Regions from separate parts of the Agromyces capsici genome, predicted to be linked through region 2. Evidence: predicted binding sites of a transcription regulator. Region 2 holds the regulator's gene; each other region holds the start of a gene.
What was found. Region 2 encodes HrcA, which represses chaperone genes, less so after heat shock. Its sites were predicted from a motif close to TTNGCACTCGNNNNNNNCGAGTGCNAA; they were not measured.
Positions count from the first base shown of each region.

Region 1 (4,402 bases), on a different contig from region 2:
CGACCTGGATGCCCGCATCGGCCTCGTTGATCTCCTGTGCGGCCAGCTCGACACCGGCCTCCTCGGGCGGGCCGAGGAAGGCGAGGGTGCCCGATTGCGGCAGGATCGTGCCGACCTTCAACGTGAGGTCGCGCTCACCCGCCTCGATGGGCTGGGCGTCACCGGTCTCGGCCGGCTCTTCCGTATCGGCCGGTTCGGTCTCGCCGCCGCCCGTCGCGCACGCGGTGAGGAGGAGGGCAGAGACGCCGGCGATGGCGATGCCCGTCCAGGTCGCGCGGGCGGAGCGCGAGGCCTTGGCCTTCGCGAATACGCTCATGTTGCTCCTTGGGACTGAAGGATCGGTACACAGTTGCAGCGTCTGACGACGCCGGTGGTTTGACAGTATTGCCCGGGTTCGGCCGAAACAAGGGATCCCGATCACAACCCGGTAACGCCGCCCCAATCGTTACCGGGGCGACACCACGGGGCGCCGACGCGCACGAAATCGGCGTCCACCGGCATTTCCGCGCACGCTTCGCGCGTGCGCGCCGAGCGCCGTCAGCCAGCGCATGACCCCCGATCACGGGGTCCGGCCGAGTCGGGCACCGGGCTCAGAGCGAGGCGAGCGCAGCGCGCCGGGCCGTGCGCGCGCCCCGGACGAGGTCGAACGTGAGGACCACGAGCGCGAGCCAGACGAGCCCGAACCCGATCCACCGCTCGAGCGGCATGGGCTCCCCCAGCACGACCACGCCGACGAGGAACTGGATGAACGGCGCGAAGTACTGGATGAACCCCATGTAGATGAGCGGCAATCGTCGCGACGCCGCCGCGAAGAGGAGGAGCGGGATGGCGGTCACGGCGCCCGCAGCGAGCAGCAGGATCGTGTGCCACGCGCCCAGCGTTCCCATCGTGAGTCCGCCGGCCGCCCCCACGACGACGAGCAGGACCGCCGAGAGGGGCGCGAGCCATGCGGTCTCGAGCGTCAGGCCCGACACGGCGTCGACCCGCCCGCCGACGCGCTTCTTGATGAGCCCGTAGAAGCCGAAGCTGAACGCCAGCACGAGCGCGATCCACGGCGGCTGGCCGTACCCGACGGCGAGCACGACGACCGCGACGATCGAGATACCCACGGCCGTCCACTGCACGGCGTTGAGCCGCTCGCGCAGCACGAGCACGCCGAGGAACACCGTGACGATCGGGTTGATGAAGTACCCGAGCGACGCCTCGACGACCTGGCCGGAGAGCGTCGCGAAGACGTAGGTGAGCCAGTTGACGAAGATGAGCGCCCCGGCCACCCCCATGATGAGCACGACGCGCCGGTCGCGCAGCAGCGCGGCGAACGCGCGCCAGGTGCGCGTGACGGCGATGAGCACGGCGCAGAACACCAGCGAGAGCAGGATGCGCCACGCGACGATCTCGACGGGGCCGGTCGGCGCGAGCGCGATGAAGTAGATCGGGAGGAATCCCCAGAGGGCGTACGCGGAGGCCGCGTACGCGAGCCCCATGCGGTTCACCCCGGCTCGTGGGGCGCGCACGGGCGCGACGGTCGGCGAAGCGGGTGGCACCAGCTCAGCCTAGACGCGGCCCACGACGGGAGGCCGAGCGAGCCTGCCGTCCGCCGTCGAGATCCCGCCGTCGGCCTCGGCGCGAGCCATCCGCCCGCCATGGCCCCGAGACGATGACGCGGCCCGGATGCCGTGGGGCATCCGGGCCGCGGAAGACGTCGGCGTCGACTAGCGGACGACGACCGCGAGCACGTCGCGAGCCGACAGCACGAGGTACTCCTCGCCGCCGAACTTCACCTCGGTGCCGCCGTACTTGGAGTAGATCACCTTGTCGCCGACGGCCACGTCGAGCGGGATGCGGTTGCCGTTGTCGTCGATGCGGCCCGGGCCGACCGCCACGACCTCGCCCTCCTGGGGCTTCTCCTTGGCGGTGTCGGGGATGACCAGGCCCGACGCCGTGGTCTGCTCGGCCTCGACCTGCTTGATGACGATGCGATCCTCGAGCGGCTTGATGGAAACCGACACGGTTGACCTCTTTCTTGACGAAGACTGGGGTTAGCAGCCTCTGGGTGAGAGTGCTAACGAGAGTCTAGGGGGGTTCTGGCACTCGTGCAACGTGAGTGCCAGCGGATGTCGCGGTGCTAGCGTGGCGGCGTGGAACGCGACGAGCTGGTGCGGCTGCTCTCCCCCGAGGGCCTCGACCTTCTCGACTCGCTCCCGGCCTGGACGAGCAGCGCCGACATCGTCAAGACGGTCGCCGACCTCCGCCGGCAGGGCCACTCCCCGGGCCTCGTCGCGGCCGTGCTCAGCCAGTCCAAGCTGCGTTCGAAGGCGCGCGCGAAGTTCGGCGAGTTCGCCGACCGCATGCTCTTCACCGAGGCGGGCCTCGAGCAGGCGACGCGCCTGCGCGTCGCCGCGCTGCACGCGGGCCGGTACGCCCGCGCCGGCCTCCGCCACGTCGCCGACCTCGGCTGCGGCATCGGCGGCGACGCGCTCGCGTTCGCCGCGGTCGACCTCGAGGTCACGGCCGCGGAAGCCGACGAGGTGACCGCCGCGATCGCCGCGTTCAACCTCACCCCGTTCCCGAGCGTGCACGTGCTGCACGCCCGGGCCGAGGACGTGCCGCTGGCCGGCATCGACGCGGCCTGGCTCGACCCCGCGCGCCGCACGACCGCGGGCGGCACGACCACGCGCCTGGCCGATTCGGCGGATTACTCCCCGTCGCTCGACTTCGCGTTCGGCTTGGCCGAGCGCATGCCCGTGGGCGTGAAGCTCGGCCCGGGCACCGATCGCGACGTGGTCCCGGCCGGCGCCGAGGCGCAGTGGGTGTCGGTCGACGGCGACGTCGTCGAGCTCGCGGTGTGGACCGGCGTGCTCGCGCGGCCGGGGATCGGCCGGGCCGCGCTCGTCATCCGCGGCGGCGCCGCGCACGAGCTCGTGGCGCCCGCCGACAGCGAGGACGCCCCGGTCGGCCCGCTCGGCGACTACCTGTACGAACCCGACGGCGCGGTGATCCGGGCTCGGCTCATCGGCGACCTCGCCCGTGCGAACGGCGCGTGGATGCTGAGCGAGGGCATCGCGTACTTCACGGGCGACCGCCCCGTCGACACCCCGTTCGCGCGCGGGTTCCGCGTGCTCGAGCGACTGCCGGCCGATGAGCGGCACCTCCGTCAGGCGCTCCAGGCCCGCGGCGTGGGCGCGCTCGAGATCAAGAAGCGCGGCGTCGACGTCGACCCCGCGGCGCTGCGAACGCGGCTGAAACTCAAGGGCGACGCATCGGCGACGATCGTGCTCACGCGCGAGGAGGGCCGCCACGTCGCCCTGCTCGTCGAGCGGCTCTAGTCCCGGAACGACTCGGTCAGCGCGTCAGGGCGCCGAAGACGATCGCGTAGTAACCGATCCACACGCCCGAGAAGACGAGGCCCGCGATGCCGGTGCCGATGCCGATGAACGCGGGGGTCCGGCCGTGCTCCTCGCGACGGAGGCCGAGGACGCCGAACACGATGGCCGCGATCGAGACGGGCAGCATCCATCCGACGAAGAGCGAGGCGGCCGCTCCGATCACGCCGAGCACCGCGGCGACGTAGCTGTAGAGCCGGCGCCGCTCATCCTCCTCGAGCTCGTACTCCGGCGTCTCGGGCGCGGGACGGCCCACCGCGAGCAACTGGCCGGTCGGCAGCCCGTGCAGTTCACCCGTGTCGAAGGGCCGGTCGAGTTCGCGGACCGGTGCGACGGACGACGGACGGCGCTCGATCTCCGCGCCCTCCGTCGGGGCGGCTGCGGGCGGCTCGAGCGCGGTGTGCGGGCCGATCGGCGTGGGCGCGGTGTGGGTCGGAACGCTCCGCTGCGGCCCCTGGTCGGCCCGGGGCGCCGCGCCGGGCGCGGCACGGGGCTCCGGAGGCATCCGATCGTCGGTCACGGTCCTGCTCAATACATGTAGTCGCCGCTGTAGGTGTTGCCGATCGCGAACAGCACGCCCCACAGGATGAACGAGAGCACCGCCAGCGCGAGGCCGATGAAGCCGAGGACGATGCCGGTCAGCCACATGCCCTTGGCCGCCGGCTCCTTCTTGCGACCGATGAAGCCGAGGACGACGGCCGCCGCGGGGACGAACAGCCCGAGCACGCCGCCGACGAACGGCACGAAGAGGATCGGCGAGCCGATGATGCCGATGATGCCGGCGATGAGGGAGATGAGACTGAGCACCGGGGTCGGCTTGGACGGCGGCGCATACGCGCCCGGCGTGGGAGCAGCGCCGTAGGGCGGCACGCCGGACGCGCCGGAGGCGGGCGGGGCCGAGCCGTAGGCGGGCGGCGCGGCGGGCGCCGCACCGTACGCCGGAGGCGCCGCACCGTAGGCCGGCGGCGTGGCGTCGGCGGGCGCGCCGAACGGCGACGACGGCGCGCTGGCCTCGTACG
Region 1 is NZ_JBYRET010000001.1:215,843-220,244, forward strand. Features, by position in the region: gene AC3RKB_RS01020 (ABC transporter substrate-binding protein) at 1-316, opposite strand, end outside; gene rarD (EamA family transporter RarD) at 591-1,484, opposite strand; gene groES (co-chaperone GroES) at 1,713-2,009, opposite strand; gene AC3RKB_RS01035 (class I SAM-dependent methyltransferase) at 2,139-3,326, shown strand; gene AC3RKB_RS01040 (DUF4190 domain-containing protein) at 3,343-3,903, opposite strand; gene AC3RKB_RS01045 (DUF4190 domain-containing protein) at 3,912-4,402, opposite strand, start outside.
Region 1: the regulator HrcA is predicted to act here: its motif matches at 2,085-2,111, upstream of groES (co-chaperone GroES).

Region 2 (4,402 bases):
AGCGTGATCTGGAAGTTCAGCGCGGTCGCGGTGTGCTCGCGGATGAACGGGCCCTTGTCCTTGAGGATCAGGTAGCCGATCAGCGCGGGCAGGAAGCCGAACAGGATGCCGCCGATGTGGATCAGCGTCGCCCAGAGCTTCTCGTCGGCGGGGCTGAGCGGCTGGCTCTGCTGGTAGGCCCCTCCACCGGGAGGCGGAGGCGTGGGGCCGCCCGGAGGCGGCGGCGGCGTGCCGCCGGGAGGCGGCGGAGGCGTGGTCCCGCCGGGCGGGGGCGTCGGGGGCGTGGGAGGTGGTGCGTCGGACATGATGCTGCTCCTTGAGGGTCGCGCCCGGATCGCGGGTCGGTGTTTTCATGCTGGCACAGCGCGACGCGCCGGTCGAGGCATCCTCGCCCGGCGCGTCGCGTGACGAGATGCGGCGCCTTACTTGATGAGGCGCACCGCGAAGGGGTAGCGGTAGTGGCGACCCTCCTTGGCCTGGAGGAAGGCGATGATCGAGAAGACCACTCCGAGCACCCACGGGACCCAGGTCAGGAAGGAGAGGAACGCGCCGAAGCCGAACGTCACGATCGTGAGGACGGTGACGACGATCCAGAGCGCGATGGTCGCGAACAGCAGGGTGATCTGGAAGTTCAGGGCCTCCTTGGCCTCGGTGTTCGTGAAGGAGCCGCGGTCCTTGAACACGAGCCAGATGATCAGCGACGGGAGGATGCCGAGGATGCCGCCGAGGTGCGCGAACGACCCCCACTGCACGTCCTGCTCGTGCGAGAGCGGGGCGGCGGGAGCCGACTGCGGGGCGGCGTTGGGATCGTGCGGAGGGACGTTGGGGTCGGTCATGTGCATGCCTTTCGGATCGGGACGCGGGCACCTCGAACGGGGAGGGGTGGATCGGGTGGGTGCGCGCGACGTTGCACACGCTACTGCGGCGCCGTTCCGGCGGGCAACGGTGCGAGCCCTGAATGTCGCGATAGGATTGGCAGTCATGCGAACCGAGTGCTAAGCGCCGGTCCGCCGCCGTCACGCCGGTCGAGGGAAGCGAGGGCCATGGTCTCCGAACGCAGTCTCGCCGTGCTCCGCGCGATCGTGCAGGACTACGTCGCGTCGCGCGAGCCGGTCGGCTCGAAGACGATCGTCGAGCGTCACCACTTCGGCGTGTCGGCGGCCACCATCCGCAACGACATGGCCCTGCTCGAGGAGGAGGAGCTCATCGCGGCTCCGCACACCTCGTCGGGCCGCATCCCCACCGACAAGGGCTACCGGGTGTTCGTCGACCAGCTCGCCGACATCCGCCCGCTGACGACCGCGCAGCGGCAGGCGATCGAGACCTTCCTCGGCGAGTCGAACGACCTCGACGAGCTGCTCTCACGCACCGTGCGGCTCGTCGCGCAGCTCACCCGCCAGCTCGCGGTCGTGCAGTACCCCAGCTTCCAGCGCGCTCGCGTTCGCCACGTCGAACTGGTCTCGCTCGCGCCCACGCGCGTGCTCTGCATCCTCATCTCCGACACCGGACAGGTCGAGCAGCGGCTCGCCGAGCTCGCAGAGCCGGCCGACGAGGAGACGCTGGGCCGGCTCCGCAACCGCCTGAACGAGGTGGCCGCGGGCCTGACGATGACGGATGCCGCGGCGGCACTCTCCGCCGAGACCGCGAACGCCGACCGGGCCCATGCCGAGGTGCTGCGCACCCTCGCGGCCACGCTCGCCGACCAGGCGAAGTTCACCCGCAGCGACCGGCTCGTCGTCGCGGGCGCTGCGAACCTCGTGCGCACCGAGCAGGACTTCGCCGGCAACATCCTCGGCGTCATCGAGGCGATCGAGGAGCAGGTCGTGATCCTGCGCCTCTTCGGCGAGATGACCTCGGAGGAGGGGCTGGCGGTGCGCATCGGACGCGAGAACGCCGCGTACGGCCTCGGCGAGACCTCGGTCGTGTCGAGCTCGTTCGAGATCCCGGGCCGCGACGTGTCGCGCCTCGGCATCGTCGGCCCGACCCGCATGGACTACTCCCAGAGCATGGCCGCCGTGCGCGCCGTGGCTCGCTACCTCTCCCGGACGCTCGGCGAGAGCTGAACCGCGCGGAGCCGCCCGTCGCGGCATCCGCCACCGGCAATCGAAAGGAACCCGCCTGCAGTGGCCGACCACTACGAGGTCCTCGGCGTCTCCCGCGACGCCACCCCCGACGAGATCAAGAAGGCGTACCGCCGCCTCGCCCGCGAGCTCCACCCCGACGTGAACCCGGGCGCCGACGCGTCCGAGCGGTTCAAGCAGGTCACGCACGCGTACGACGTGCTCTCCGACCCCAAGCAGCGCCAGCAGTACGACCTCGGCGGCGGGCAGGGCGGCTTCTCGGGCGCCGGCTTCGGCGGGTTCGGCGACATCTTCGAGACGTTCTTCGGCGCCGGGCAGGCCAGCCGCGGGCCGAGGTCGCGGCGCGAGCGCGGCCAGGACGCGCTGATCCGGCTCGACGTGAGCCTCGACGAGGTCATCTTCGGCACGCATCGCGACCTCGAGGTCGATACGGCGGTGACCTGCGAGACGTGCCACGGCTCGTGCTGCCAGCCCGGCACCTCGCCCGTGACGTGCGACATCTGCGGCGGCACCGGGCACATCCAGCGTTCGGTGCGGTCGCTGCTCGGCAATGTCATGACCTCGAGCCCGTGCGGTTCCTGCCGCGGCTACGGCACGATCATCGCGACGCCGTGCGTCACGTGCCAGGGCCAGGGCCGCGTGCGCGCGCGGCGCACGGTGCCGGTCGACGTGCCCGCCGGGGTCGACACCGGCGTGCGGCTGCAGATGCCGGGCTCGGGCGAGGCCGGCCCCGCCGGCGGGCCGAACGGCGACCTCTACCTCGAGGTCAAGGTGAAGAACCACGAGGTGTTCAGCCGCAACGGCGACGACCTGCTCTGCACACTCGAGGTGCAGATGACCGACGCCGTGCTCGGCACGAACGCGAAGGTCGAGGCCCTCGACGGCGACGTCGACCTCGAGCTCAAGCCCGGGGTGCAGAGCGGCGAGATCCTGACGGTCAAGGACCGCGGCATCACGCACCTTCGCGGCGGCGGGCGCGGCGACCTCAAGGTCGCGGTGCACGTCGTGACGCCGACCAAGCTCAGTCACAAGGAGCGCGAGCTCGTGCAGCAGCTCGCGAAGGCACGCAAGGCGCAGCCGCCGCAGCTCGGGCACTTCCAGCAGGGGCTGTTCGCGCGGCTGCGCGACCGGTTCCTGGGCTGACGGCGACGAGCCGGCGGATGGCGCGATGAGCAGCCTCTACCTCGACGAGACGCTCGACCTCGCCGCGGTCGGCCGCGGCGACGCGGTCGTGCTCGCGGGCGACGAGGCGCGGCACGCGGTCACGGTCGCGCGCGTGCGCGTCGGCGAGCGGATCTCGGTCGGCGACGGCCGCGGCCGGATTCTGACGGGCGCGGTCATCGCGGCCGAGGGGCGCCGACTCGAGCTCGAGGTCGACGACGTGCGCGACGACGCGGAACCGGCACCCCGGCTCACGCTCGTGCAGGCGCTCGCGAAGGGCGACCGCGACGAGCTCGCGGTGCAGGCGGCGACCGAGCTCGGCGTCGACCGCATCGTGCCGTGGGCGGCCGGCAGGTCGGTCTCACGCTGGGAGGGCCCCAAGGCCGAGAAGGGCCGCGCGCGCTGGGCGAGCATCGTCCGCGAGGCCGTGAAGCAGTCCATCCGCGCGCGGATCCCCTCGGTCGAGCCGGTGGCGTCGACGCGCGAGCTGCCGGCGCGGCTCGAGGGCGAGCGGATGCTGCTGCTCGTGCCCGGCGCGGTGACGCCGCTGTCGGCCATCCGCTCCGACGGGCGCGACCTGGCGCTGATCGTCGGACCCGAGGGCGGGATGGATCCGGCCGAGATCGAGCGCCTGCGCGACGCGGGCGGCGAGCCCGTGCGCCTCGGCGACGGGGTGCTGCGCACCTCGACGGCCGGGCCGGCCGCGATCGCCGTGCTCTCGGTCGCGCTCGGGCGGTGGTGAGCCATCCGTCGCTACGATGGAGGGATGAGCGGAACGGCTGAGCCCACGGTCTTCGAGCGCATCGCCGCGGGCGAGATCCCCGCGCGGATGGTCGTCGAGACCGACCGCGTGATCGCGTTCCACGACATCGCGCCGCAGGCGCCCGTGCACGTCATCGTGACGCCGCGCGAGGGCCGCCACCGCGACGTGGTCGAGCTGGCCGCGGCCGATCCCGAACTGCTCGCCGAGCTCGTCTCGGTCGCCAAGCGCATCGCCGACGACCTCACCGACGGCGAGTTCCGGCTCATTTTCAACACCGGTCCCGCCGCCGGCCAGACGGTGTTCCACGTGCACGCCCACCTCCTCGGCGGCGGCCTCAAGGAGGGATCGCTTGCCGGCTGACGACGCGCGCGAGAACCCGCTGCCCGCACCCGACGTG
Region 2 is NZ_JBYRET010000002.1:930,582-934,983, reverse strand. Features, by position in the region: gene AC3RKB_RS18105 (DUF4870 domain-containing protein) at 1-305, opposite strand, end outside; gene AC3RKB_RS18100 (DUF4870 domain-containing protein) at 423-836, opposite strand; gene hrcA (heat-inducible transcriptional repressor HrcA) at 1,044-2,063, shown strand; gene dnaJ (molecular chaperone DnaJ) at 2,124-3,224, shown strand; gene AC3RKB_RS18085 (16S rRNA (uracil(1498)-N(3))-methyltransferase) at 3,250-3,984, shown strand; gene AC3RKB_RS18080 (histidine triad nucleotide-binding protein) at 4,009-4,365, shown strand.

Region 3 (4,402 bases), on a different contig from region 2:
CTCGGTGCGCACCATCCCGAGCGAGGCGTCCTCGATGAGCTCGACGGCCTCGGGGCGGACCGACTCGTAGAAGCTCGGCCATCCGCAGCCCGAGTCGAACTTGGTGCCGCTCTTGAAGAGCTCGGCGCCGCACGCGGCGCAGGCGTAGATCCCGGCGCGCTCCTCGTCGAGCAGCTCGCCCGTCCACGGGCGCTCGGTCGCGGCCTCGCGCAGCACGGCGTACTGGTCGGCGCCGAGCTGCTCGCGCCACTCGTCGTCGGACTTGCTCACCTGGTAGGTCATGCGGCCTGCTCCTCGTGCACGTTGGGGACTCCTCCATCGTCGCGCATCCCGCGACGCCCGGTGCAACACGTGGCTCGCCGGCGGTGTTCCCGTCCGGCGCCACCGGCGTCCCGCGACCGGCGACCGGAGCAGGGCGGCGACCCTGGCCGGGACGGTGATCGCGCGCGAGTGTGGCGTGCGGCGGCTTCCCGGCCTCCGGTCCCTAGGATGGCGTCCAACGCGAGCCCGAACGGAGGTGGCATGCTCGACGACCGCCAACGCGACATCCTCGCGTTCGAGGCGCGGCCGTGGCGCGACGCGGCACGCAAGGCCGACGCCATCCGCGACGAACTGGGCATGTCGGCGGCCCGCTACTACCGCCAACTCGGCGCCCTCGTGGACTCGCCCGACGCGCTCCGGCACGACCCGATGCTGGTCAAGCGGCTGCAGCGGCAGCGCGAGGCGCGCGCGGAGGCCCGCGCACGTCGTACGATTCCCCACGGCCATCCGCACGGCTGAGCCGACCCCGACCCCACGACTGGACCCATGGCGCAGAAGTTCCCCCGCGACCGATTCGACTCGATCCCGCACGGCATCGAGCGGGTCGGCGCGCATCGAGCGCCCGCGCGGCGACGCAACCGCTGGATCGCGTTCGGCTGGGCGGCGCTGGCCACCGTGGTGCTCGCGGTCGCGGGGATCGCGGCGGTGGCCGTCTTCAACGACCGGCTGGACTTCGGCGACACCGCGATGCCGACCGCCTCGCCGGAGCCGGTGGTCACGGCCGAGCCGACGATCGCCCCCGACATCCCCGTCGCCGTGCTGAACGGCACGACGACCGCGGGGCTGGCGGCGCGGGCGAGCGAGACGCTCGCAGCGGGCGGCGTGCCGGTGGGCGTCGCGTCGAACGCCGACGCGAACGACATCCAGGAGACCGTCGTCTACTACGCGACGCCCGAGCTCGAGGGCGCCGCCCGGGGCGTCGCGCAGCTGCTGCCCGGCGCCGACGTGCGGCTCTCCGAGGAGTTCGGCGAGGCGGGGATGCAGCTCGTGGCCGTCCTCGGCGCCGACTACGCCGAGCAGGCCGCCGGCTGAGCCGGTGACCGAATCGTTGCCATTCTGCGACCATTCGTGACGCGCACCCTCTTGTGCGCGGCGCGCGGCCTGTGAGTATCTGGAATCGGTCGCTCGAAACCCGTGTGAAGCACCCGGCGCCGTACCGGCGCCACGTCAGCACGTCGACGGCCCGGTACAGGCGAGAGGCACGTGCTGACTCGGATTCACGGCAACATGGGAGCAACGCATGGCGAACGGAACCGTCAAGTGGTTCAACGCTGAAAAGGGTTACGGATTCATCACCGTCGACGGCGGGGGCCAGGACGTCTTCGTCCACTACTCCGCGATCGACATGGCCGGGTACAAGGTGCTCGAAGAGGGCCAGCAGGTGGTCTTCGAGGTCGGATCGGGCTCGAAGGGCCCCCAGGCCGAGGCCGTGCGCCCGGCCTGAGCCCCGTCTCACGGAAGCGCCGCCGGTCCGACCGGCGGCGCTTCCGCTCGTCCGGGCGCCTTCCGCCCGGCGTCGGCTCGCTTGCACTCGTGGCGGGTGAGTGCCAGAATCGGTTTAGCACTCGCTCGTTTCGAGTGCTAACCCCAAGGTACTTGGACGTCCGGGAAGGGACGAGAGACACACATGGCAAAGATCATTGCTTTCGATGAGGAGGCCCGTCGCGGCCTCGAGCGTGGCCTCAACACGCTCGCCGACGCGGTCAAGGTGACCCTCGGCCCGCGCGGCCGCAACGTCGTGCTCGAGAAGAAGTGGGGCGCGCCCACCATCACGAACGACGGCGTGTCGATCGCCAAGGAGATCGAGCTCGACGACCCGTACGAGAAGATCGGCGCCGAGCTCGTCAAGGAGGTCGCGAAGAAGACCGACGACGTCGCCGGTGACGGCACGACCACGTCGGTCGTGCTCGCCCAGGCGCTCGTGCGCGAGGGCCTCCGCAACGTCGCCGCCGGCGCCGACCCGATCAGCCTCAAGAAGGGCATCGAGAAGGCCGTCGCGGCCGTCTCGGAGGAGCTCCTGCTCGCTGCCAAGGAGATCGAGACCAAGGAGGAGATCGCCGCGACCGCATCGATCTCCGCTGCCGACCCCCAGATCGGCGAGATCATCGCCGAGGCGATCGACAAGGTCGGCAAGGAGGGCGTCGTCACCGTCGAGGAGTCGAACACCTTCGGCACCGAGCTCGAGCTCACCGAGGGCATGCGCTTCGACAAGGGCTACCTGTCGGCGTACTTCGTCACCGACCCGGAGCGCCAGGAGGCGGTGTTCGAGGACCCGTACATCCTCATCGCCAACCAGAAGATCTCGAACATCAAGGACCTGCTCCCGATCGTCGACAAGGTGATCCAGTCGGGCAAGCAGCTCCTGATCATCGCCGAGGATGTCGACGGCGAGGCCCTGGCCACGCTCGTCGTGAACAAGATCCGCGGCATCTTCCGCTCGGTCGCCGTCAAGGCTCCCGGCTTCGGCGACCGCCGCAAGGCCCAGCTCCAGGACATCGCGATCCTCACCGGCGGCCAGGTCATCTCCGAGGAAGTCGGCCTCAAGCTCGAGAACGCGACCCTCGACCTGCTCGGCCAGGCGCGCAAGGTCGTCATCACCAAGGACGAGACCACCATCGTCGAGGGCGCGGGCGACCCCGACCAGATCGCGGGCCGCGTCGCCCAGATCCGTTCGGAGATCGAGAACACCGACTCCGACTACGACCGCGAGAAGCTCCAGGAGCGCCTCGCCAAGCTCGCCGGCGGCGTCGCCGTCATCAAGGCGGGTGCGGCCACCGAGGTCGAGCTCAAGGAGCGCAAGCACCGCATCGAGGACGCCGTCCGCAACGCGAAGGCGGCCGTCGAGGAGGGCATCGTCGCCGGTGGCGGCGTCGCGCTGATCCAGGCCGGCAAGGTCGCGTTCGGCAAGCTCGAGCTCTCGGGCGACGAGGCGACCGGTGCGAACATCGTCAAGGTCGCCATCGAGGCGCCGCTCAAGCAGATCGCCCTCAACGCCGGCCTCGAGCCGGGCGTGGTGGCCAACAAGGTCTCGGAGCTGCCCGCGGGCCACGGCCTCAACGCCGCGACCGGCGAGTACGGCGACCTGCTCGCGCAGGGCATCATCGACCCGGCGAAGGTCACCCGCTCGGCGCTGCAGAACGCCGCGTCGATCGCGGGCCTGTTCCTCACCACCGAGGCCGTCGTCGCCGACAAGCCCGAGAAGGCCGCTGCACCCGCGGCCGCCGACATGGGCGGCGGCATGGACTTCTAAGAGTCCCGCCGCGGTACGAACCGCAACGCGAAGGGCGTCTCCTCCGGGAGGCGCCCTTCGTCGTGCCCGGACCGGTACTGTTCTCGGACACGAGCGATCGGGCGATGCGAGGACGGTGCGGATGGGCGGGTTCCACGGGGTGCTGCAGCGCGGGGCGGGGGTCGACGGCCGCGCCGCCTACGTTCCCGCCGAGCCCGAGACGCTGTTCTGGGGGCGGCTGCCCGCGCGCGGCGATGCGCCCGTGCTTGAGGTCGACCCGGGTGACGAGGTCGTCATCGACACCGTGAGCCACGAGGGACTCCTGGAGGACCAGGGTCGCGATCCCGCCGCCTGGTTCGGCCGGCACGGCGTGCCGCGCGAACACGTGCTCGACGAGGCGGTCGCGCTCGCGGCATCCGCCCACCCGCGCGACCCCTCGGTCGACGGCCCGCACGTGGTCACGGGGCCGATCCGCATTCGGGGCGCCCGACCAGGCGACCTGCTGCGCCTGAGCGTGCTCGAGACGGCCCCGCGCGTGCCGTACGGCGTGATCTCCAACCGGCACGGCCGGGGTGCGCTGCCGGGCGAGTTCCCGCAGGCGCCCGGCAGCGTGAGCGTGTTCACGCCGATCGAGCAGGACGCGGGCGGCGGATGGTTCGGCGCGCTGCCCCTCGCCGAGGGCGGCGAGCGCGTCGTGCGCTTCCCGATCGCGCCGTTCCTCGGCGTCATGGGCGTCGCCGTCGACGCCGACGAGCGGCCGCACTCCGTCCCGCCGGGCGCGCACGGCGGCAACATCGACATCAACCTCCTCACCGTCGGGGCGAGCCTCTACCTGCCGGTGCAGGTGGAGGG
Region 3 is NZ_JBYRET010000001.1:64,130-68,531, reverse strand. Features, by position in the region: gene msrB (peptide-methionine (R)-S-oxide reductase MsrB) at 1-282, opposite strand, end outside; gene AC3RKB_RS00370 (DUF3263 domain-containing protein) at 523-780, shown strand; gene AC3RKB_RS00365 (LytR C-terminal domain-containing protein) at 808-1,353, shown strand; gene AC3RKB_RS00360 (cold-shock protein) at 1,562-1,765, shown strand; gene groL (chaperonin GroEL) at 1,949-3,571, shown strand; gene AC3RKB_RS00350 (acetamidase/formamidase family protein) at 3,693-4,402, shown strand, end outside.
Region 3: the regulator HrcA is predicted to act here: its motif matches at 1,880-1,906, upstream of groL (chaperonin GroEL).